DNA from 4 places in the Pantoea sp. LS15 genome. Region 4 is predicted to be linked to each of the others. Evidence: predicted binding sites of a transcription regulator. Region 4 holds the regulator's gene; each other region holds the start of a gene.

Region 1 (5,650 bases), on a different contig from region 4:
AAGACGGCGTTATGCACACGGACGACACGCTGGTGGACGGCCTGGAAGCGGATATCGCGATGAAAGGCTCGGTCAACCTCGTGCGTCGAGAGCTGGATATGGAAGCCGTGGTGGCGCCGGAAATTTCCGCGAGCGTTGGCGTGGCAGCAGCCTTTGTGGTGAACCCGATTGTCGGTGCGGCGGTGTTTGCCGCCAGTAAAGTGCTGGGGCCGCTGTGGAGCAAGGTCTCCATTCTGCGCTACCACATTACCGGCCCGGTAGATAAACCGCAGATTAATGAAGTGCTGCGCCAGCCGCGCAAAGAAGCACAGCAATGATTTGACGTGGGCAGGTAATTGCCTCACTCTCAATAAATACGATCTTTATACCGCCACAGGCGGCAACGAACGAGTAGCAATACGATGAGTCTGAACCTGGTAAGTGAACATTTGCTCGCAGCGAACGGCCTGAGCCATCAGGACCTGTTCTCCATTCTTGGTCAACTGACCGAACGCCGTCTCGACTACGGCGATCTCTATTTCCAGTCGAGCTATCACGAATCCTGGGTTTTAGAAGACAGCATCATCAAAGACGGCTCTTATAACATCGACCAGGGCGTCGGTGTCCGTGCCGTCAGCGGCGAGAAAACCGGTTTTGCCTATGCCGATCAGATTAGCCTGGCCGCCCTGGAGCAGAGTGCTCAGGCTGCGCGTACCATTGTGCGTGATACCGGCGATGGTCGTGTGAAAACGCTGGGTGAAGTGCAGCACTCTGCGCTCTATACCAGCATTGATCCGCTGCAGAGCATGAGCCGTGAAGAGAAGCTGGATATTCTGCGCCGCGTGGACAAAGTGGCGCGTGCTGCCGACAAGCGTGTGCAGGAAGTCTCTGCCAGCCTGAGCGGTGTCTATGAGCTGATTCTTGTTGCGGCGACGGACGGTACTCTGGCAGCGGATGTTCGTCCGCTGGTCCGTCTCTCCATCAGCGTACAGGTTGATGACGACGGCAAACGCGAGCGCGGTTCAAGCGGCGGTGGCGGTCGTTTCGGCTATGACTGGTTCCTGGGCGATGTTGACGGTGAAGCACGCGCTGACGCGTGGGCAAAAGAAGCCGTGCGCATGGCGCTGGTGAATCTGAATGCCGTTGCAGCACCGGCGGGGACATTCCCGGTCGTTCTGGGCGCTGGCTGGCCGGGCGTACTGTTGCACGAAGCGGTGGGTCACGGTCTGGAAGGTGACTTTAACCGTCGCGGTACGTCTGTATTCAGCGGCCAGATGGGGCAGCTTGTCTCGTCTGAGCTTTGCACCGTGGTGGATGATGGCACCATGCGCGATCGCCGTGGCTCGGTGGCTATCGACGATGAAGGCACGCCTGGACAGTACAATGTGCTGATCGAAAACGGTGTGCTGAAAGGCTACATGCAGGACAAACTCAACGCGCGCCTGATGGGCGTAGCGCCAACGGGTAATGGTCGTCGTGAGTCCTATGCGCATCTGCCGATGCCGCGTATGACTAACACCTACATGCTGCCGGGCAAATCCACACCGCAGGAGATTATCGAATCCGTCGATTACGGTATCTTCGCACCAAACTTTGGTGGCGGCCAGGTGGACATCACCTCCGGTAAATTTGTCTTCTCTACCTCAGAAGCGTATCTGATTGAGAAGGGCAAAGTGACCAAAGCGGTGAAAGGTGCGACGCTGATTGGCTCCGGTATTGAAGCCATGCAGCAGATCTCCATGGTCGGAAACGATCTGAAGCTGGATAACGGTGTGGGCGTCTGTGGTAAAGAGGGCCAGAGCCTGCCGGTTGGCGTAGGTCAGCCGACGCTGAAAGTCGACAATTTGACGGTGGGTGGCACCGCTTGATCTGACGATGCATAAAAAAATGGCGCTACAGAGGTAGCGCCTTTTTTTTAACGCAAGTTACCTAATGGTATTTCCGGATCGGGCTCGTGTGTGATGCGATTACGCAAATCACGACGAATGATTTCGATCGACCAGAACCACACTAAATGACCCACGATTTCTGAGACGTGTTCGTACCATGGAAGTTCGAACAGCGGCGGTGTCAGACCCATCAGCGGGAAGGAGATCATGTGGACAAAAAGCTGGGCTAACGCACCTGCAAGCAAACCTTGCCAGAGTTTAATTTTCGGGAAGACTTCCGCAACTACACAATATCCTACAGCGAAGACAATTGAGAAAATAATATGTGTTACGCCGACCCAGTTAAATATATGTCCGGCAAATGTATAAACCGCCGCGTTAGGATCGGCAATACCCAGCCAGTCGCGTAAAAATACATAAGGTGGGTTGAGAAAATTGCGCGAACAATCAATCTGACTTGCGGCTCTAATTAATTGCTCTGGTCCGCATGCGCCAGTGAATAAATCGGTGGGACTACGTGGCGGAAGCGGAACCTCGGCTCCCCATTTCACGAAGGCCGAGACAATCCCGGCTATCAAACCAATGAACGCGGCGAGTCCATAGCGCCTGCGCGAAGGTGGTGTTTGTTCAAATATATTCATTTCTTTTCCTTGTTTAATGTCATCCTGTGAAATACATTTTATTATTCATATCAGTAACAAATTAATAACAGTCTGAATGACAGACTTCTTATAAGGTAATGGGAGGGTAACTGAAGTGTCAATTAGCTATTACTGATAGTGGCGAGGGAAAATTCCTGAATGAATGCGCGTCTCATCCAGGACATATTCGTGCAAAATATGTGTTCCGCGACTAATAGATTATTCCTTACTTCTTCCGCGCATCCCCTGAAATAACTCCGCCACGTCCACAAAATAGTCGGTCAGATAGTTAATACACACCTGCACCTTGAGTGGTAGCTTGTCTTTTTCTGTGTACAGGGCATACACCGGGCGCGGATCGGACTGGTAGCGAGGGAAGAGGATCTCCAGTACACCGCTGTTGATCTCGTTGATCACCCACATCAACGGCACGTAGGCGATCCCGGCTCCTGCCACTAACCAACGTGAAATGGTCATTGGATCGTTGGTGATAAACCGGCCTTCTGGCAACAGTCTGGTGGAGAGCCCTTCCGGAGCAATCAGTTCGAATTCATTATCCGGTCGAACGCTGTATTCCAGCCATGAGTGGTTGGTGAGGTCGGCGGGTTTCTCAGGGACCCCGTACTGCGCCAGATAGCTTTTCGAGGCGCAAACCACCATCGGCATGCTGCCCAGCCTGCGCGAGAAAAGGCTGGAATCCTGCAACGCTCCAACGCGGATAACCACATCCAGACCATCGGCAATCAGATCCGGCGCCGGAATACCTGTCACCAGATTCACGGTTAATCCGGGATACTCTTTCAGCATGTCCGCTGTCATGGCAGCGAGGACATTTTGTGCCATAGTTGAAGAACAACCGATGCGCAGTGTGCCGATAGGTGTGTTGTTGAAAGCATAGAGTTGTTCGTGGACATCCTGCACTTCAAGCAGCATGCGGCGACAACCCTGATAGTAAATTTTACCCGCTTCTGTCAGCCCAATGCTGCGGGTACTGCGATTGAGCAGCTTGACCTGAAGCTCATCTTCCAGTTTGGACACCGTCTGGCTGATTGAAGAGACGCTCATCTGAAGCTGGCGTGCAGCAGCGGTAAAAGAGCCCAGTTCAACCACTTTGGCGAAAACCGACATGCGTTTTAAACGTTCCATTGTTCACTCTGGCTTAAAAGTGATTTAGATCACATATTATAGATAACAGCATAACAGTTACGTTAATATATTATTAATTACTTAACGGCTGCGCCATTCTCGCCCGGCATATCTTGCTCTCCTGCGATGGCGTGCGCTAAAAAATTCTGTAGCCTGCACTCTCTCTTATCAAGGTCAACATGAGTCTGTTTCCCGTTATCGTGGTGTTCGGTCTGTCGTTCCCACCGATATTTTTCGAGCTTCTTTTATCACTGGCGATCTTCTGGCTGGTGCGCAAGGTGCTGGTTCCTACCGGGATCTACGATTTCGTCTGGCACCCTGCATTGTTCAATACCGCGCTGTATTGCTGCCTGTTTTACCTGATATCGCGCATGTTTGTCTGAGGTTGACGTGAAAACACTAACAAGAAAAATCTCCCGAACCGCCATCACCATGGCGCTGGTTATCCTCGCCTTCATCGCTATTTTTCGGGCCTGGGTCTATTACACGGAATCACCGTGGACACGTGATGCGCGTTTCAGCGCCGATGTCGTGGCCATAGCCCCCGACGTGGCTGGCCTTATCACGGCGGTCAACGTTCACGATAACCAACTGGTAAAAAAAGATCAGGTACTGTTCACCATCGATCAGCCTCGCTACCAGAAAGCACTGGAAGAAGCGGAAGCTGACGTGGCCTATTATCAGGCGCTGGCGGCAGAGAAACGCCGTGAGGCTGGCCGTCGTAACCAGTTGGGTGTTCAGGCCATGTCCCGCGAAGAGATCGACCAGTCCAATAACGTGCTGCAAACCGTGCTCCACCAGATGGCCAAAGCGCAAGCGACGCGCGATCTGGCAAAGCTCGATCTGGAGCGCACCGTAATCCGCGCGCCGGCGGATGGCTGGGTCACTAACCTTAATGTCTATGCCGGGGAATTTATCACCCGCGGCTCAACGGCCGTGGCGCTGGTTAAACAGAACTCCTTCTACGTGCTCGCCTATATGGAAGAGACTAAGCTTGAGGGCGTGCGTCCGGGTTATCGTGCCGAAATTACACCGCTTGGCAGCAACCGCGTCTTTAAAGGCACCGTCGACAGCGTCGCCGCAGGGGTGACCAACGCCAGCAGTTCTAAGGATGCAAAAGGGATGGCGACGGTGGACTCTAACCTGGAATGGGTACGTCTGGCTCAGCGTGTGCCGGTGCGTATCCATCTGGACGAACAGCAGGGAAATGTTTGGCCTGCGGGTACCACGGCGACGGTGGTGATTACCGGCGCTAAAGACCGGGATGCCAGCCAGGAGTCGATGTTCCGTAAAATTGCCCACCGTCTGCGCGAGTTTGGCTAATCGCTATGGGTATCTTTTCCATCGCCAACCAGCACATTCGCTTTGCCGTGAAGCTGGCGAGTGCCATTGTGCTGGCACTGTTTGTCGGCTTCCACTTCCAGCTTGAAACCCCGCGCTGGGCGGTGCTGACGGCGGCAATTGTCGCGGCTGGTCCGGCATTCGCGGCCGGTGGTGAACCTTACTCTGGCGCGATCCGCTATCGCGGGATGCTGCGTATCATTGGGACGTTTATCGGTTGTTTCGCGGCGCTGACCATTATTATTTTGATGATCCGCACCCCACTGCTGATGCTGATGGTGTGCTGTATCTGGGCGGGCTTCTGCACCTGGGTCTCGTCTCTGGTGAAAGTAGAAAACTCCTACGCCTGGGGACTGGCGGGTTACACCGCGCTGATTATCGTCATCACTATCCAAAGCGAGCCGCTGCTTGCACCACAGTTTGCGGTGGAGCGTTGCAGTGAGATTGTGATTGGTATTGTCTGCGCGATTGTTGCTGACCTGCTTTTCTCCCCTCGCTCTATCAAGCAAGAGGTGGATCGCGAGCTGGATGCGCTGATTGTTGCCCAGTACCAGCTGATGCAGCTCTGCATCAAGCATGGTGACAGTGAAGAGGTGGATAAGGCCTGGAGCGGGCTGGTACGTCGCACGCAGGCGCTGGAAGGAATGCGCAGTA
Region 2 (5,650 bases), on a different contig from region 4:
CTGACGTTTGCCAATATCGGCTCCACCGGGATTTTCGCCGGGGTGTTGATAGGTTTGCTTTCAACGGAGTTGTTTATTGCTATTTCGCGCCTGAAAGCACTGCATATTTCGCTCGGGGAAAATGTGCCACCCGCGGTGAGTAAATCCTTTACCGCGCTCATCCCGACTATTCTCACGCTCTCTCTGTTTGCGGTACTGGCAGCGCTGCTGGCAAGCGTACTGCATACGGATTTGATCCACCTGATCACTACCTTTATTCAGCAGCCACTGCGGCTAATCAACACCAGTCTGCCGGGCACGATCTTTATCTACAGTTTTGGTAATTTCCTGTTCACGCTTGGTATTCATCAGTCGGTGGTCAATAGCGTGGTGCTGGAGCCGTTCCTGCTGATCAACACCAACGAGAACATGCTGGCCTTTGCTAACGGTCAGCCAATACCACACATCATCAATAACATCTTCGTGCCGACGTTTGGCATGGTGGGCGGCACGGGTAGTACCATTTCCCTGTTGATAGCAATTTTTATCTTCTCGCGCCAAAAATCGGCGAAGCAGGTGGCGCGCCTGTCGCTGGCACCTGGCTTGTTCAACATCAACGAGCCGGTCATTTTTGGCTTGCCAATTGTGTTTAATTTGCCGTTGATGATCCCATTTGTACTTTTGCCTGCCATTGGCATCTACTTTGCCTGGCTCTGTACCACGCTGGGATTAATGTCGCGCTGTGTAGTGATGATCCCCTGGACAACGCCACCCATCCTGAGTGCCTGGCTGGCGACAGCAGGAGACTGGCGTGCGGTGGTGGTGCAGTTGGCAATCATTGTTTTTGGTGTATTCTTCTACCTGCCTTTCCTCAAAATTGCAGAGAGAGTGGCGCTGAAAAACAGCGGGATAGAAAACTAGCAGAAAGGAAGGACGATGGCGGCGAAGTACATCACCATAGCGCGGGAAATTAAGAAACGCATTATCAGCCAGCAATACGCCGCCAATGAACCGCTGCCGGATCAGTTTGCGCTGGCGGCGGAGTTCAACTCCAGCCGGATGACCATCCAGCAGGCGATGCGGCAGTTGATCGTGGAAGGACTTGTCTATACCCGCCAGGGACAGGGGACGTTTATTCGCAAAAATTTCCTTCAGCTTTCGCAGTGGGATCTCTCTGGCAGTGACTACTTTGGGGCGACTAAAACGTGGGAACAACTGGGAACGGTGACCAGCCAGGTGGTGCACTTTGAGCTGCGTTTCCCGAACGAGAAAGAGCAGGCATCGCTGATGATTAACGCCGATGCGCCTGTCTATGACTTTATTCGTTTACGTTTGCTCAACGGAGAACCCATGTCGCTGGATTCAACGGTGATGCCAATGAACCTGGTCCCCGGCCTGACGAAAAGCCATCTTGAGGGCTCGGTATTTCAGTACGTCCAGGAGACGTTGGGGCTGAAAATTATGGGGTCGTACCGGATTGTGCGGGCGTTAAAACCGAATGCGCTGGACAGACAACATCTGGTCTGCGAGCAGACCGACCCTGTGCTGGAAGTGGAGCAGGTTATTTATCTGGAGGATGGCACACCACTAGAGTATGCCCACTGTCACTATCGTTACGATCATGGTGGGATCGTCATCGTGAATAACGGGTAAAAAAAAGCGGGCAACGAGGCCCGCTTTTTTAATGTTTCTCTATTAGTTCAAACGCACCGGCATACCAGAGCGGTTCTGAACGGCCTGGTCAACAATCGTCGTCTCTACGTCCGGTTGAGAGGTCACTGACTGCACTGCGCTGTTCAGCGTAACCGGTACGATTTCGTTATTGTTGATCTGATCTTCGCTGGTGGACAGCGGGTTGTGCACTTCAATGTAACGGCTGCCATCTGGCTCAGACGTGGCTTTCACCGGTTCGTTGATGAACTGCACGCGCGTGCCGACCGGTACGTTTTCGAACAAGAATTTGATGTCTTCGTTACGCAGACGCACACAACCGTGGCTGACGCGCAGGCCGATACCGAAGTTAGCGTTGGTACCGTGGATCGCGTACAGACGGCCAATGTACAGTGCGTACAGACCCATTGGGTTATCCGGGCCTGCCGGAACAACGGCTGGCAGCGGTTCGCCCGCAGCGATGTATTCCGCATGCATTTTGGCAGTAGGCGTCCAGGTTGGGCCTGCTTTCTTACGTTCAACTTTGGTGGTCCAGTTCAGCGGGGTGTCTTTGCCCAGCTGGCCGATACCAATCGGCAGCACGATTACGGTGTTGGTGCCTTTCGGGTAGTAATACAGACGCATTTCCGCGCTGTTAATCACGATACCTTCATGAACGGTATCCGGCAGGATCAGTTGCTGTGGAATATTCAGCACGGTACCTGCTTTCGGCAGATACGGGTCAACGCCCGGGTTCGCTTCCAGCATGTTGGACAGGCCCAACTGGTACTGTGCAGCGAAATACTCCAGTGGCTGAGAGTTACCTTCCGGCACCGTCACCACCTGGTTTTGACCCACCAGACGGCTACCGTCGGTTGGCAGCGGATAAGTCACCGCAGACGCGGTCTTACAAAAACCTACTACGGCTAACGCCGCCGCAAAAAGCGTTGTTAATTTCATGTTCATGTTATGCGAGGTATCTGAGCCACTCTGGCGATTAGTTGAATAAGTCTGAATTCGATGGGAGCGCATTATATGTGCATTCCCGCTAACAGGGAATTCAGATGTGTACGAAATCACACTTTTTTCGATTTTGTTAAAGTTTAGTGGATTGCGGCAACAGGGGATCTCAATTCGGAATTGTGGCATAATGCCGTGTTTATCACACTTTTCGCAGGAATCTCTCCGTGTTAGTTACCAGCAACGTCACTATGCAGTTTGGCAGTAAGCCGCTGTTCGAAAACATTTCCGTCAAATTTGGCGGCGGCAACCGTTACGGCCTGATTGGTGCCAACGGTAGCGGTAAATCCACCTTTATGAAAATTCTCGGCGGTGACCTGGAGCCGACGCTCGGCAACGTATCGCTCGATCCTAATGAGCGCATCGGTAAGCTACGTCAGGATCAGTTCGCCTTCGAAGAATTCACTGTGCTCGACACGGTGATCATGGGACACGCGGAGCTGTGGGAAGTAAAACAAGAGCGCGACCGTATTTACGCGCTGGCCGAGATGAGCGAAGAAGACGGCTATAAAGTGGCCGAACTGGAAACGCAATACGGTGAGATGGACGGTTACTCTGCGGAAGCGCGTGCAGGGGAATTGCTGCTTGGCGTCGGCATTCCGGTAGAACAACACTACGGCCCGATGAGCGAAGTCGCGCCTGGCTGGAAACTGCGTGTGCTGCTGGCTCAGGCGCTGTTCTCCAACCCGGACATCCTGCTGCTCGATGAACCGACGAACAACCTGGACATCGACACCATCCGCTGGCTGGAACAGACGTTGAACGATCGCGACAGCACCATGATCATCATTTCGCACGACCGTCACTTCCTGAATATGGTGTGTACGCACATGGCGGATCTGGATTACGGTGAGCTGCGCGTTTATCCGGGCAACTACGATGAATACATGACGGCTGCAACCCAGGCGCGTGAACGTCTGCTGGCCGATAACGCCAAGAAGAAAGCGCAAATTGCTGACCTGCAGTCCTTCGTCAGCCGCTTTAGCGCTAACGCCTCTAAATCCCGTCAGGCGACCTCGCGTGCGCGCCAGATCGATAAAATTAAGCTGGAAGAAGTCAAAGCGTCCAGCCGTCAGAACCCATTCATTCGTTTCGAGCAGGATAAGAAACTGTTCCGTAACGCACTGGAAGTGGAAGCCCTTACTAAAGGTTTCGATGAAGGCCCGTTGTTCAAAAACTTCAATTTACTGCTGGAAGTGGGTGAGAAAATTGCCATTCTGGGTGCTAACGGCGTGGGTAAATCCACCATGCTCAAAACGCTGGTCGGCGAACTGCAGCCAGATAACGGTACGGTTAAATGGTCTGAAAACGCCCAGATTGGTTACTATGCACAGGACCACGAATACGAGTTCGAAAACGACCTGACCGTCTTTGACTGGATGAGCCAGTGGAAGCAGGAAGGCGACGACGAGCAGGCGGTGCGCAGTATTCTGGGGCGTCTGCTGTTCAGCCAGGACGACATCAAAAAGCCAGCTAAAGTGCTCTCCGGTGGTGAGAAGGGCCGTATGCTGTTCGGCAAGCTGATGATGGAAAAACCAAATATCCTGGTGATGGACGAACCAACCAACCACCTGGATATGGAATCTATCGAATCACTGAACATGGCGCTGGAGATGTATCAGGGCACTCTGATCTTCGTCTCTCACGACCGTGAGTTCGTCAGCTCGCTGGCGACCCGCGTGATTGAAATTACGCCAGAGCGCGTGGTGGACTTCACCGGAAACTACGAAGACTACCTGCGCAGTAAAGGTATCGACGGCTAAAAAAAGCCCGGTGGCGCTACGCTTACCGGGCCTACGTTCTATTCCCTCTCCCGGTGGGAGAGGGTTAGGGTGAGGGCATCAGGCTGCACTACACCACCCACTCACTCCCTTCAATACCATTCACCCGCAGCGTACGTTTTTCCCCCGCCGGTAATGACACCTTCAGCGCTTTCCACGCCGGACGATAGTCCCCTCGCGCATTGATCTTCAGGTTGACGGTTGCGGCGTCACACACCATTTCCCATTCCACCCACAGCGCATTGCCGTTCTGGTAACCCCAGCTTTCGCCGTCATCTTCAAACAGCAGACCAGTGCTGGTACCAACGCCTTTTACCGGGAACAGCTTCAGCTCGCGGGTGTCGTCTTTCTCAGCATTCACATGGCTGATGCGTTCACTGATCGGCAGACCGGCCCCGGCGCGCACCAACAGAGGGAGTTTTTCCAGCGGGGCGTCGAGGTCGATCCATTGTCCACCGGAGAACCACGCGTGGGTGTAAAAGTCATACCAGCCCGTTTCATTATCCGGCAGCCAGACGCGACGTTCGCGTTGACCGGCTTCGACCACGCTTGCGACCAGGATGTCGCGGCCCAGCAGGAACTCATCGCACTCTTCAAAGGTTTGCGCATCGTGTTCGTGGTCGAGGAACGTCGGGCGCAGCATCGGCTCGTCGTCAGCATGCGCCAGCCAGAGCAGAGTGTAGAGATACGGCAGCAGACGATAACGCAGCTCAATGGCGCTACGAATGGCTGGCGTGACGCCGGGATACATCCACGGCTCGTTAACGGTATGGTCGTCATTCCACGAGTGAATGGTAAAACGTGGATGCATCACGCCGTTTTGTACCCAGCGGACAAACAGTTCGGCATCCGGTTTATCGCCGGAGAAACCGCCCACGTCGTGACCGACGTTAAACAGCCCGGACAAACTCATCCCCAGGCCCATGCGAATATTAAAGCGTAGGGTGTCCCAGTTGGTGCGGTTATCGCCACTCCAGGTCTGAACGTAACGCTGCATCCCTGCACAGCCGGAACGAGAGATCAGATACGGACGTTTTTCCGGAGCAAAGCGCTGCTGCGCTTCCAGCGAAGCGCGCATCATCAAAAGCGGCATCACCGGGCGAATATGCTTGATGGCAATCTCTTTACCGAAACCATAACAGCGGGCTTCACCATCCCATACCTCATACTCGTTATTGTCGTTCCAGGTGGAGTCGATGCCCATTTCCAGCAGTTGCGTG
Region 3 (5,650 bases), on a different contig from region 4:
TCCATCACGTAGTCAAAGGCGGCCAGCGCGATGCCGATCAAGCGTGGAGAACTGCGGGCAATTGCCACGGCGTTAATCACACCAATGGCTGACTCTATGGCCGCCATCACACGGGTAGAACCGACCTCGCGCCCGCATTCTTGCTCAATGCGTTCCAGGTGGCCTTCCAGTTCGTAGATGTCATCCGGGGTATCGGTTTTCGGCAGACGGATCACGTCCACGCCAGCCCGCACGGCAGCTTCCAGATCCAGCAAGCCAAACGGCGTGCTCAACGGGTTAATGCGCACCACGGTTTCGATATCCTGGTACATCGGGTGCTGCAGCGCGTGGAACACCAGCATGCGGGCGGTGTCTTTCTCGCGCAGAGCGACGGCGTCTTCAAGGTCAAACATGATGGAGTCAGGGCGGTAGATAAACGCGGTTGAGAGCATGGCGGCGTTAGCACCCGGCAGGAACAGCATGCTGCGACGGAGTTTGCTCATTTCAGCGCCCCCCAGTTGATAGCCTGTTCATCCGCAGCGCGCAGGAGTGCGCTCTGCAGGCGGGCGCGGATCACACAGTCCAGCGCCCCTTTATCTTCAATAATGATTAATCCCTGGTGCACGTTCATAGCGCGCAATGTGTCGTTGACCACCTGGCGGATCTGCTCGCCAAACTGCTTAATCACTTCACTGTGGATGACAACCTCCAGCTCGCCGTGAGCGGGAGCGATTTTCACCATCAGGTCGCTGGATTCCTGTGTTCCGGCCAGCGCCTCCCTAACAATTTTCATGATAAATTCCTGGTAATTAAGCGACTTCCGCACTCGCACGGTAATGCGTTTCGAGATGCGCGAAGGTGGAGTCCGGAACAATGTCCCGGATCCGGGAAAACTGCTGTGTCTTGAGTAAGCGGCGTACTTCTGACGCCGAAATAGCGTTACCGGTGGCCTTGATGCGCGGCATCTCCACCACCTCGATATGCATGGCCAGCAGGTCGTGCAGCGTCTGGTTGTACTGGCGGGTGATATCGCAAAACGGCTCCGAGCCGATAAAGCGATGGGTTATGCCCAGTGCCGGGGCGATGAAGTCGCGGAAGATCAACACGTCGATTTCGCTCCACGCCTGCTGCACTTTGCCGGTCTCTTTCAGGAAATAGGCCGGAAATGTGGCGCGGGAGATGATGTACTGCGAGCCTTCATGCACTAACACATTCGTCAGATGCGCGACACCCGCCCGCACCATCTCGATGCGTGCGCTGAAGGGGAAGAACGAGGCGTCTTCGCGCACCACGAACAGATGCAAGGCATCGCACTGCTTCGCTGCCTGCTCCACCAGATGACGATGGCCAAGGGTGAACGGATTGGCGTTCATTACGATCGCGCCAATCTTCTCCCCGTTCTGACGTTGACGCCTCAGAGAACGACAGTAGCGCTCAATCCCCTGCGGGGTGTTCTCCATCAGTACGGCGTTGTTGCCGCTCTGCGCAATCGGCCAGAAGCCGCTGCGGGCAAAACGCTCCCGGTTACACGGACGGGTGCAGAGGAAGAGGTGAAAATGGCCGCGCTCCAGCGCCGCATTCTGCACCTCCGCCAGTAAACGCGCGCTGAGGTTCTCGCCACGAAGCTGCTCGTTTACGGCCACACACTTGATGACGTTGGCAGCGAGCCCGGCGCAACCCACCAACTGCGTGCCGGACCAGGCTTCGACAAACAGCTCAATGTCGTTGTCCAGGCCAAGGCCGCTGTCTGCCAGCAGGTAACGGATCTGGCTTAAGCGTTCCGGGTGCTTCGCCACGAGGGTGTGACGAAAATCAATGGGTTGCGATTGCATACTGCCGCCTTACTTAGTGTGCTACCGCAAGCCCGGTGGCTGGCGCTTCCATGATCACATTGCTCAGATGACCGATATGTTCGATCTCTACCTCAATGCGATCGCCCTCTTTCATAAACAGCGGCGGGTTGCGTTTTTTACCCACCCCGCCAGGGGAGCCGGTGATGATCACATCGCCTGGGCTGAGGCGGGTAAAGGTGCTGATGTACTCGATCAGCTCCGCCACCTTGTGGATCATGCTGCTGGTGTTGTCCTCCTGCACCATACGGCCGTTCAGCCAGGTGCGGATCGCCAGTTGATGCGGGTCAGGAATTTCATCGGCAGTTGCCATCCACGGACCAAATGCTCCGGTCTGACGCCAGTTTTTCCCGGCGGTGAACCAGGTGTGCTGCCAGTCGCGGGCGGAACCGTCCATGTAGCAGCTGTAACCTGCAACGTGGCGCAGCGCATCGTCACGGCTGATGTTCTCCCCGCCTTTACCGATGATCACCGCCAGCTCGCCTTCGTAGTCAAATTCGCTGGAATGGCGCGGTTTCAGTACCGGCTCGTTGTGGCCGGTCTGGGAATCCGGGAAGCGCACAAACAGCGTCGGAGCCGGGTTATGCTGGTCAAACTCCTTGCGCTTGTCGGCGTAGTTCATGCCCACGCAGAGGATTTTTTCCGGCTGCTCAATCACCGGTAAGAAGGTGATTGCATTCAGAGGTACATCCACGGCATCGTTCAGATAACGGGTGGCCTGTGCCAGCCCGTTGCCCTGCAACAGCGCTTTAAGGTCGCTGTAGCGGTCGCCCAGACGGCGACCTAAATCAATTACACCTTCGGCCTGCACGATGCCGTAGCTGCGTTTTCCCTGATATAAAAAGCTTGCGAGTTTCATTGTTCTTTCCTGAAAACTTAAACGAGGAAGTTGCCCAGAATCAGCAGTGAGATAGAGACGTTAATCGCGCCGCCGATACGGGTTGCAATCTGGGCGAATGGCATCAGGCTCATACGGTTGCCTGCGGTCAGGATCGCCACATCGCCGGTACCGCCCTGGCCACTCTGGCAGCAGGAGACGATGGCGACATCAATCGGGTACATACCAATCTTTTTACCGACGAAGAAACCGGTCGCCACCAGTGCAGAAACCGTGCTGACGATGACTAACAGGTTGCTCACTGTGAACGCGGCCACCAGCTCATGCCACGGGGTGATCGCCACGCCAACGGCGAAGAGAATCGGGTAAGTTACTGAGGTCTGGAAGAATTTGTAGACCACCTGAGAACCTTCCAGCAGACGCGGAGAAGCACCGTTGCACAGCTTCACCAGTACCGCCATAAACAGCATGCCAACCGGTGCAGGCAGACCAATCAGTTTGTGACCGAGCATCCCCAGCATGTAGAGTAGTACCGCCAGCAGCGCGCCAGAAGCAATCGTGGTGACATCCGCTTTACCGGAGAAGGCAGGTTGAGAGACGGTGGTATCCGCATTGGCGCGGTTTGGCATCAGTTGGCCTTCACCGGTCAGATGTGGGTAGCGTTTACCCAGTTGGTTCAGGCAGCCGGAGATAATGATTGCCGTCAGACCACCGAGCATCACCATCGGCAACACGCGACCGAGCGCCACACCCTGGTCCATATGCAACAGGGTGGCATAACCGATAGAGAGCGGGATCGCCCCTTCCCCAACGCCGCCCGCCATAATCGGCAGAATGATAAAGAAGAAGATCTGGAATGGCTCAAGACCCAGCGCCAGACCGACGCCCATCCCCACCAGCATGCCGACGATTTCGCCGCACAGCATCGGGAAGAAGATGCGCAGGAAGCCCTGAATCAGTACCGTGCGGTTCATACTCATGATGCTGCCGACAATGATGCAGCAGATGTAGAGATAAAGAATGTTGGTAGATTTGTAGAACTTGGTCGTGGACTCGACCACCACATCCGGCAGCAGGCCGTAATAGACCAGCGCGGAAGGGATAAAGGTGGCGCAAATCGCCGCCGCGCCGAGTTTGCCGACAATCGGCAGGCGTTTGCCAAACTCGCCGCAGGCAAAGCCAAAGAAAGCCAGCGTCGCCACCATCACCACGATATCACTCGGCAGTTTCCCGCCCAGACAATCAATCGCAATCAGCGCACCAGCAAGAACGAACAGCGGCAGAGGAATAATCCCGATTTTCCAGGTATCCATAATATGCCACCAGCGCTCTTTGAGCGATGGCCGCTGAATATCAATCGGGTCGTGGGTAACAGAGAAAGAATCGTCAGTTGTGCTCATAATAAGCCCCTTGGTTATTTTGTGCGTTCAGCTTAGAGTCACAAAGGCTTACTTTATGTGAGGAATGGCATATTAAAAGCGAAGTTTTAATGGCAGCTATGGTTTTAATGGTTTCTTTTATTTAATGTGATTAACACCTTATTTATTGCCGTGGTTTTTATGGTTTCTTTTCCGAACTGAACAAACAAATAACATTTTATTGTTCGGTCTGAAGCACATAAGCCTTCAGGATAAATCTTTTACAGCCCCCGCTGTGCAAGGGATCACAAGTTTTCGGCAAAGCAGTCATCCACTCGAAAAAAGATGATATATTGGCTTTCTTTGTTGCTACCTCGCGTGATAGTTATGAAAGTATCTTTCCAGATCAAGCTGTTTATTTCGCTGGTTGCCTTTTTCTCAGTACTTTTTGCGTTACTGGGTGGATATTATTATGTCGACGTCGGCAAACAGCTTTATCAGGAAATGAGTGCGCGTGCCAAAATACAGGCAGAAGAAATTGCGATTATTCCTACATTACGTGATGAAGTTGAACAAAAAGATATCAAAAGCATTCACGACTTTATGCAGAAAATAGCTTCACACAGTGACGCCAGCTTTATTGTGATTGGGGATAATAAGGGACAGCACCTTTTTCATTCCGTTTTTGCTGACAGAGTTGGCACAACGCTGGTTGGCGGAGACAACGAAGCCGTTTTACAGGGAAAAAGTATCACCACCATCCGTAAAGGAGGGTTGGGCATTTCACTACGCAGTAAAGCCCCCATTTTCAACGATGCCGGGCAGGTAGTTGGCATTGTCTCGGTAGGCTATCTCACCAGCTACCTTGAGACCGTCACCGTCAGTAAAGTCGTCAATATCCTGATTGCCGCCGTGCTGTTGCTGATAGCTCTCTTCATCTTTTCCTGGTTCTTTACCCGCAGCATTAAGAAGCAGATTTTCTCCCTCGAACCGCGAGAGATCGGCCTGCTGGTGCGCCAGCAAAAGGCGATGATGGAGTCTATTTATGAAGGGGTGATTGCCATTGACGATCAACGGCGCATTGAAGTGATCAACCAGGCAGCGCGCAAACTACTGGGTCTGAGCCAGCCAGCACGCGAACTGCGCGGGCAGTTGATTAGCCAGGTGATCGATCCGGTCCCGTTCTTCGACACGCAGACGATGCTGGCGAAAGATACCCATGATGAGATTTGCCGTTTTAACGATCTCACGGTGATTGCCAGCCGGGTACACATCATGCTTGAGAGTGAGTTACAGGGCTGGGTGATCACTTTCCGCGATCGCAATGAAATAGACTCGCTTAGCGCTCAACTCAGCCAGGTTAAGCGTTATGTCGATAACCTGCGCATCATGCGCCATGAGCAGTTAAACCGGATGACGACCTTGTCCGGCCTACTGCATATGGGGCGCTATGAAGAGGCGATTGGCTACATTCAGGCGCAGTCTGAGCACGCCCAGGAGCTGCTGGACTTTATCTCTTCGCGCTTCAGTTCCCCGACCCTGTGCGGCCTGCTGCTGGGGAAAGCCGCCCGTGCGCGGGAGAAAGGTGTCGAACTGAGTTTCGACCCGGCCTGTCGACTGGACAG
Region 4 (5,650 bases):
TATGCACTACGGCGTGACGCCGGATATTCTCACCAGCGCCAAAGCGCTCGGCGGTGGTTTCCCGGTGAGTGCGGTACTGACGACTCAGGAGATTGCCTCCGCGTTCCACGTTGGTTCTCACGGTTCCACCTATGGCGGCAACCCGCTGGCGAGTGCCGTGGCGGGCGCGGCATTTGATATTATCAATACACCTGAGGTTCTGAACGGCGTCAGCGCGAAGCGCGAGCTGTTTGTGAAACACCTGCAGCAGATTGACGATCAGTTTGATGTGTTCAGCGAGATCCGCGGGATGGGGCTGCTGATCGGTGCCGAGCTGAAACCGCAGTACAAAGGTCGCGCGCGCGATTTCCTGCATGCCGCCGCCCGTGAAGGGGTGATGGTGCTGAACGCGGGACCGGACGTGATGCGTTTTGCACCGTCGCTGGTGGTAGAAGACAAAGACATTCAAGATGGATTAACCCGCTTTGCCGCGGCAGTTGAGAAAATCGTAAAAGGTTAATGCTCCGTACGCTTTAATATCCGCGTTAACCAAATCCCGTGATGCGGACGCTGACGCCATGCCACCGACGAAATGGTGTGCATGGTGCTCAGATGCCCGAGTACACGCTGCAAATGCTGCTCCAGGGTGCTCATTGGCCCGTGAGTCAGCGTGTCGGGCGCTTCCAGAATATTTGAATCCCCTGACTCTCCCGGTGCGTCATACTCCAGGCGCTGCTGACACCGCTGTAAGGCAATTTCACACGACTGTAAATAACGCTCCGCCAGGTCTGGCGTCAGCATTGTATGCTCACGCGCCAGCGTGGTCATGGCGTTAATATGCTCGACGATAAACTGGCTGTGTGTCACCCAGAGTTTCATATCCGCCAGATAGTGCGAGTTAAAGCCCGGCTCCTGCATCGCCTGGTTGAGCGAGTTAAACAGGGCATTGTGCGCCTGGTTGACCTTCATCCGCTGATACGCCAGTGGGGAGGGTTGCGGGTCGTCGCTCAGGATCAGACGAATGGCCTGCTGATCGGCCTCCAGTGCATCGTGGGCGTTCTGGCGTAGCAATCCGCTCTGCCATTGCGGCCACAGCCAGACCATGCCGCCAAAGGCAATCAGACAGCCAATCAGGGTATCGATCAGTCTGGCGACAATAAACTGTTCGCCATTGAGCGTGAGCAGTTGCAGGGTGTATACCGCCGTTACCGTAAAGCCCACCATCGCCCAGCCGTAGTTTTTGCGGATAATCAGGTAGCTTACCAGCGTAATTATCAGCATTCCCGCCAGGGTATAGCCTTCCGGCACGTGAAAGTGCAGCGTGACGCCTGCGATAATCAGCCCGGCCATCGTTCCGCCCGCCCGGTGCAGTATACGCACGCGCGTGGCGCCGTAGCCGTTCTGGGTGACAAACAGCACGGTCATTAAGATCCAGTAGGGTTTTGGCAGATGCAGCGCCATGCCCATCAGGCTGGCGGTACTGAGCATGACGCTAATCCGTGCGGCGTTGCGCAGAGCGGACGATTTAAGAGACAGATAGCTTCTGAGCGCCGGCAGTAACGGCAGACGTTTTTGTTTATCGGCCATGAGATCGCGGGGATAAAGCGGACGTTGCGTGCGCAACACACGGGCGATACGGCTGAAATGCCAGGCGGCAAACTGACCCACCGGGTTGTCCTCATGCTGGCGGGCAATTTTCTCCAGCGCGCCGAGCTGTTTTTCCATGTTAAAACGCGTGGGATAGCGGTGATATAAAATGTCATCAGCCAGCACTCTCAGACGCGCGGAGACGGTTTGCGCATTCCAGCGGATCACCGCTTCGGCATGACTGCGCTCGACCAGCTTTTGCACTTCCTGAGGATGGTGCAGGCTCACGGAAATATGCTCTTGCAGATCCAGCCCCACCTGGAAGATACGCAGCAGCCGTTTGTATTCGTGATTCTTGTTGGCGGCGAGCATATGCAGTTGCTGATAGCACTGGCTGATCAGATCCACCACCTTTTGCTGGCGTGTCAGCAGCGGCGGCAACGATTTTTCCGGATCGGTGTGCTGGGTAAGCAGGGTGTATTTGGCCTCGCAGTAATCAGCAAGCTGCACATAGAGCAGGCTCAATGATTCACGCAGGGGCTGTTCCCGCCACAGCCAGAACCAGAACCAGTTAAACAGCCCATACCACAGCGTACCCAGGGCGTAGATCAGGAGCGGCTCCCACACCGGCATGTTCCCCGCAAGGCTCAGCGTGAAGATGGCCGCAATCAGTGAGGCGGGAAGCAGGCGCGCATGAAGGGCGCTGATTTCGGCAGTGACGCCGAGCGTCATCGCCAGCACGGTCAGGATCAACGGCAGCGGAATATCGCGGGCCAGTAAAAGCTGCACGGCGAGGCTACAGCCAGCAAACAGCGAGCCGCCAATAATCAGACGTTTAAAAAAGCGCTTATGCGGTGTGTCCAGGCCGGCAATGTTGCAGCAGGCGGGCACAAGAGAAAACAGCAGACCTTGCTGAAGATGTCCAAGGATAAGGCCCACGGCCACAGGAAGACACAACACCAGCGTTTGTCGCAGTGCGTAGTTAACTTCCGGGTGATAAATCAGCCTGCGCCACATGGGGAAGAAAGACAAAAACGGCGTGACACCTTGCGATGGCACGCCGTCTGAGTGGAATTAACGCGTTCCGTAGACCACGATGGTTTTACCATGGGCGGAGATCAGGTTCTGATCTTCCAGCATTTTCAGAATACGGCCCACTGTTTCACGGGAGCAGCCGACGATCTGGCCGATCTCCTGACGGGTAATTTTAATCTGCATGCCATCAGGGTGGGTCATCGCATCAGGTTGTTTTGCCAGGTTCAGCAGAGTCTGTGCGATACGGCCGGTAACGTCCAGGAAGGCGAGGTTACCCACTTTCTCGGATGTTACCTGCAGACGGCGAGCCATCTGGGAAGAAAGACGCATCAGGATATCAGGGTTAACCTGAATCAACTGACGGAATTTCTTGTAAGAAATTTCAGCCACTTCACATGCTGTCTTTGCGCGAACCCAGGCGCTACGTTCCTGGCCTTCTTCAAACAGGCCCAGTTCACCGATGAAATCGCCTTGGTTCAGATAAGAAAGGATCATCTCTTTCCCTTCTTCATCTTTGATCAGCACTGCCACCGAGCCTTTTACGATGTAATACAACGTTTCCGCTTTTTCACCCTGGTGAATCAGCGTGCTCTTCGATGGGTACTTATGAATGTGGCAATGAGACAAGAACCATTCGAGAGTCGGGTCTGTTTGCGGTTTGCCAAGCACCATGCGCTGTTATCCTCTGTTATAAGCTGTCACCAGAGTCATCAGATGCATCCGGACTCTGGGGTTGCAATCGAATTCTTACCCATACCCTGGGAAGTCGGCTATCGTAACGTTTCGCAGCCAGTAAAGTTTGATGTCCTCTGCATACATGTGTAACGTCAATGTATTACTGTAGCATCCTGAGTGTTTTAGCATAGCTTTCGCCGCGTGTCTCCTGGTGTCTCGCTTCAGCATGATGCAGGTCGCCTTCCATTGCGAGAAATGTAACGCACACGTAATCTGTCACCAAAAATGCAACGTTGGAGTTAATGAATATGCAAGCGCGCGTGAAATGGGTTGAAGGGTTAACATTCCTGGGCGAGTCCGCTTCAGGACACCAGGTTTTGATGGATGGTAACTCCGGCGATAAAGCGCCAAGCCCGATGGAGATGGTATTGATGGCTGCTGGTGGATGCAGCGCAATTGATGTGGTGTCGATTCTGCAGAAAGGTCGTCAGGATGTGACGGATTGCGAAGTTAAACTCACGTCGGAACGCCGTGAAGAGGCGCCACGCCTGTTCACCCATATTAACCTGCACTTTGTGGTCACCGGTAAGGAACTGAAAGACGCGGCAGTTTCGCGTGCGGTGGACCTGTCTGCCGAGAAGTACTGCTCTGTGGCGTTAATGCTGGAGAAAGCGGTAAAAATCACCCATTCGTATGAAGTGATCGAGGCGTGATTGGTGGGGCATCGTGCGTGTAGATGCCCTCACCCTAACCCTCTCCCGTTGGGAGAGGGAATATGATCACGCGATCTGCTTCCCTTCCATCAACCGCTTCACCAGCGGCGTCATGATGAGTTCCATCGCCAGCCCCATTTTCCCGCCCGGCACCACCAGGGTATTCATGTGGGAAATGAACGAGCCCTGCAACATCGCCAGTAACCACGGGTAATCAATGCCTTCGAGGTTGCGGAAATGGATCACCACAAAACTCTCATCCAGCGACGGGATGCTTTTTGCCGCGAATGGGTTAGAGGTGTCAACTGTCGGTACACGCTGGAAGTTAATATGGGTACGGGAGAACTGCGGCGTCAGGAAATTAATGTAATCGTCCATGGAGCGCACCACTGAGTCCATCACCGCTTCTCGCGAATGGCCGCGCTCGCTCATGTCTCGTGTCAGCTTCTGGATCCACTCCAGGTTAACGATCGGTACCACGCCAACCAGCAGATCCACATGGCGCGCCACGTCGTGATGGGGGGTTACCACGCCGCCATGCAGTCCTTCGTAAAACAGCACGTCGGTGGGTTCCGGCAGGGGTTGCCACGGGGTAAAGGTGCCCGGTACCTGGTTCCATGGCACGGCTTCATCGTAAGTATGCAGATACTTGCGTGATTGCCCTGTGCCGCTCTTGCCATATTCGACGAAGGTTTGCTCCAGCAGGCCGAAGTCATTGGCTTCCGGGCCAAAGTAGCTGATGTGTTTACCCAGATCGCGCGCTTTACGGATGGCCATGTCCATCTCCGGGCGCGTATAGCGGTGAAAGCTGTCGCCTTCGACCTCCGCCGCACGGAGATTCAGTTGGGCAAAAATCTTGCGAAATGCGAGGCTGGTGGTGGTGGTTCCCGCACCACTCGACCCCGTAACGGCAATAACCGGATGTCTGGCAGACATAGCAACTCCCTGACTGGAAAGGTTGAAAGATCAGCCGTGAAACGCGTTGCGGGGCATGATATTGACCGTCTCATGCAGTTCTGACCATACCAGCACCACGTCGCCGCTTTTGAGCTGGCGCTTTACATCGTTGACCTTTTGCTCAAGCGAGCGTTCTTGCTCACCATAATCTGTGCCTTCGCGTAATACAAAGCTTTCAATCAGATTATCGAGCGTTTCGGGAGCCAGATCCTGCCAGGGAATGATCATTTTGCACCATCCAGATACGGGGTTAACCAGTCAGGAATACGCGTCTCAAGCCACATTTTAGGGCGACGCAGTGTGCCACCGATAAACCCGACGTGGCCGCCATGCTCCGTCAACTGATAGTGAACGTTGTCGGGCAGGAATTCCTGAGCGGGAATCGAATGATGATCCATAAACGGGTCATCTTTGGCATGAATGATCAGTGTCGGCTGTGTAATCTTGCTGAGCAGCGGCATGGCGCTGCACTGACGATAGTAGTCAATCGCGTCGGCAAAGCCGTGAATTTTTGCGGTGATCAGATCGTCGAATTCGCGAATGCGGCGCACTTTTTTTAACTGACGCAGACTTACCGGAAGCGTCTCCGGGTAGGCTTTCAGTTTGCGCGCTGCGTTGGCTTTCAGCAGGTTAAGCAGGTAGCGCTGATAGACGCGGGAAAAGCCTTTATCCATATGATAGCTACACTGCTCCAGCATAAATGG

Evidence for each region. The regulator CRP, encoded in region 4, controls carbon source genes, mostly activating them, when cyclic AMP is high. The targets are predictions, from matches to a motif close to ATGTGANNNNNNTCACAT.
Region 1: a site for CRP is predicted at 3,673-3,690, ahead of aaeR (HTH-type transcriptional activator AaeR). Genes of this name have one in related genera too.
Region 2: a site for CRP is predicted at 2,780-2,797, ahead of HED65_RS10040 (ABC-F family ATPase). Genes of this name have one in related genera too.
Region 3: a site for CRP is predicted at 4,192-4,209, ahead of HED65_RS20840 (2-hydroxycarboxylate transporter family protein). Genes of this name have one in related genera too.

Annotation. Positions count from the first base shown of each region.
Region 1 covers NZ_JAAVXA010000007.1:204,477-210,126, reverse strand. Annotated here, with positions in the region: gene yhdP (AsmA2 domain-containing protein YhdP) at 1-317, shown strand, start outside; gene tldD (metalloprotease TldD) at 402-1,847, shown strand; gene HED65_RS12980 (YagU family protein) at 1,895-2,509, opposite strand; gene aaeR (HTH-type transcriptional activator AaeR) at 2,729-3,655, opposite strand; gene aaeX (p-hydroxybenzoic acid efflux pump operon protein AaeX) at 3,835-4,038, shown strand; gene aaeA (p-hydroxybenzoic acid efflux pump subunit AaeA) at 4,046-4,978, shown strand; gene aaeB (p-hydroxybenzoic acid efflux pump subunit AaeB) at 4,984-5,650, shown strand, end outside.
Region 2 covers NZ_JAAVXA010000005.1:115,030-120,679, forward strand. Annotated here, with positions in the region: gene HED65_RS10025 (PTS sugar transporter subunit IIC) at 1-900, shown strand, start outside; gene HED65_RS10030 (GntR family transcriptional regulator) at 916-1,632, shown strand; gene ldtB (L,D-transpeptidase) at 1,675-2,595, opposite strand; gene HED65_RS10040 (ABC-F family ATPase) at 2,817-4,412, shown strand; gene HED65_RS10045 (glycoside hydrolase family 31 protein) at 4,501-5,650, opposite strand, start outside.
Region 3 covers NZ_JAAVXA010000019.1:64,094-69,743, reverse strand. Annotated here, with positions in the region: gene citE (citrate (pro-3S)-lyase subunit beta) at 1-482, opposite strand, end outside; gene citD (citrate lyase acyl carrier protein) at 479-772, opposite strand; gene citC ([citrate (pro-3S)-lyase] ligase) at 789-1,811, opposite strand; gene HED65_RS20845 (fumarylacetoacetate hydrolase family protein) at 1,825-2,688, opposite strand; gene HED65_RS20840 (2-hydroxycarboxylate transporter family protein) at 2,706-4,067, opposite strand; gene HED65_RS20835 (ATP-binding protein) at 4,413-5,650, shown strand, end outside.
Region 4 covers NZ_JAAVXA010000011.1:130,966-136,615, forward strand. Annotated here, with positions in the region: gene argD (bifunctional acetylornithine/succinyldiaminopimelate transaminase) at 1-499, shown strand, start outside; gene HED65_RS16400 (YccS/YhfK family putative transporter) at 496-2,583, opposite strand; gene crp (cAMP-activated global transcriptional regulator CRP) at 2,641-3,273, opposite strand; gene HED65_RS16410 (OsmC family protein) at 3,585-3,989, shown strand; gene HED65_RS16415 (phosphoribulokinase) at 4,056-4,925, opposite strand; gene HED65_RS16420 (YheU family protein) at 4,956-5,174, opposite strand; gene HED65_RS16425 (hydrolase) at 5,171-5,650, opposite strand, start outside.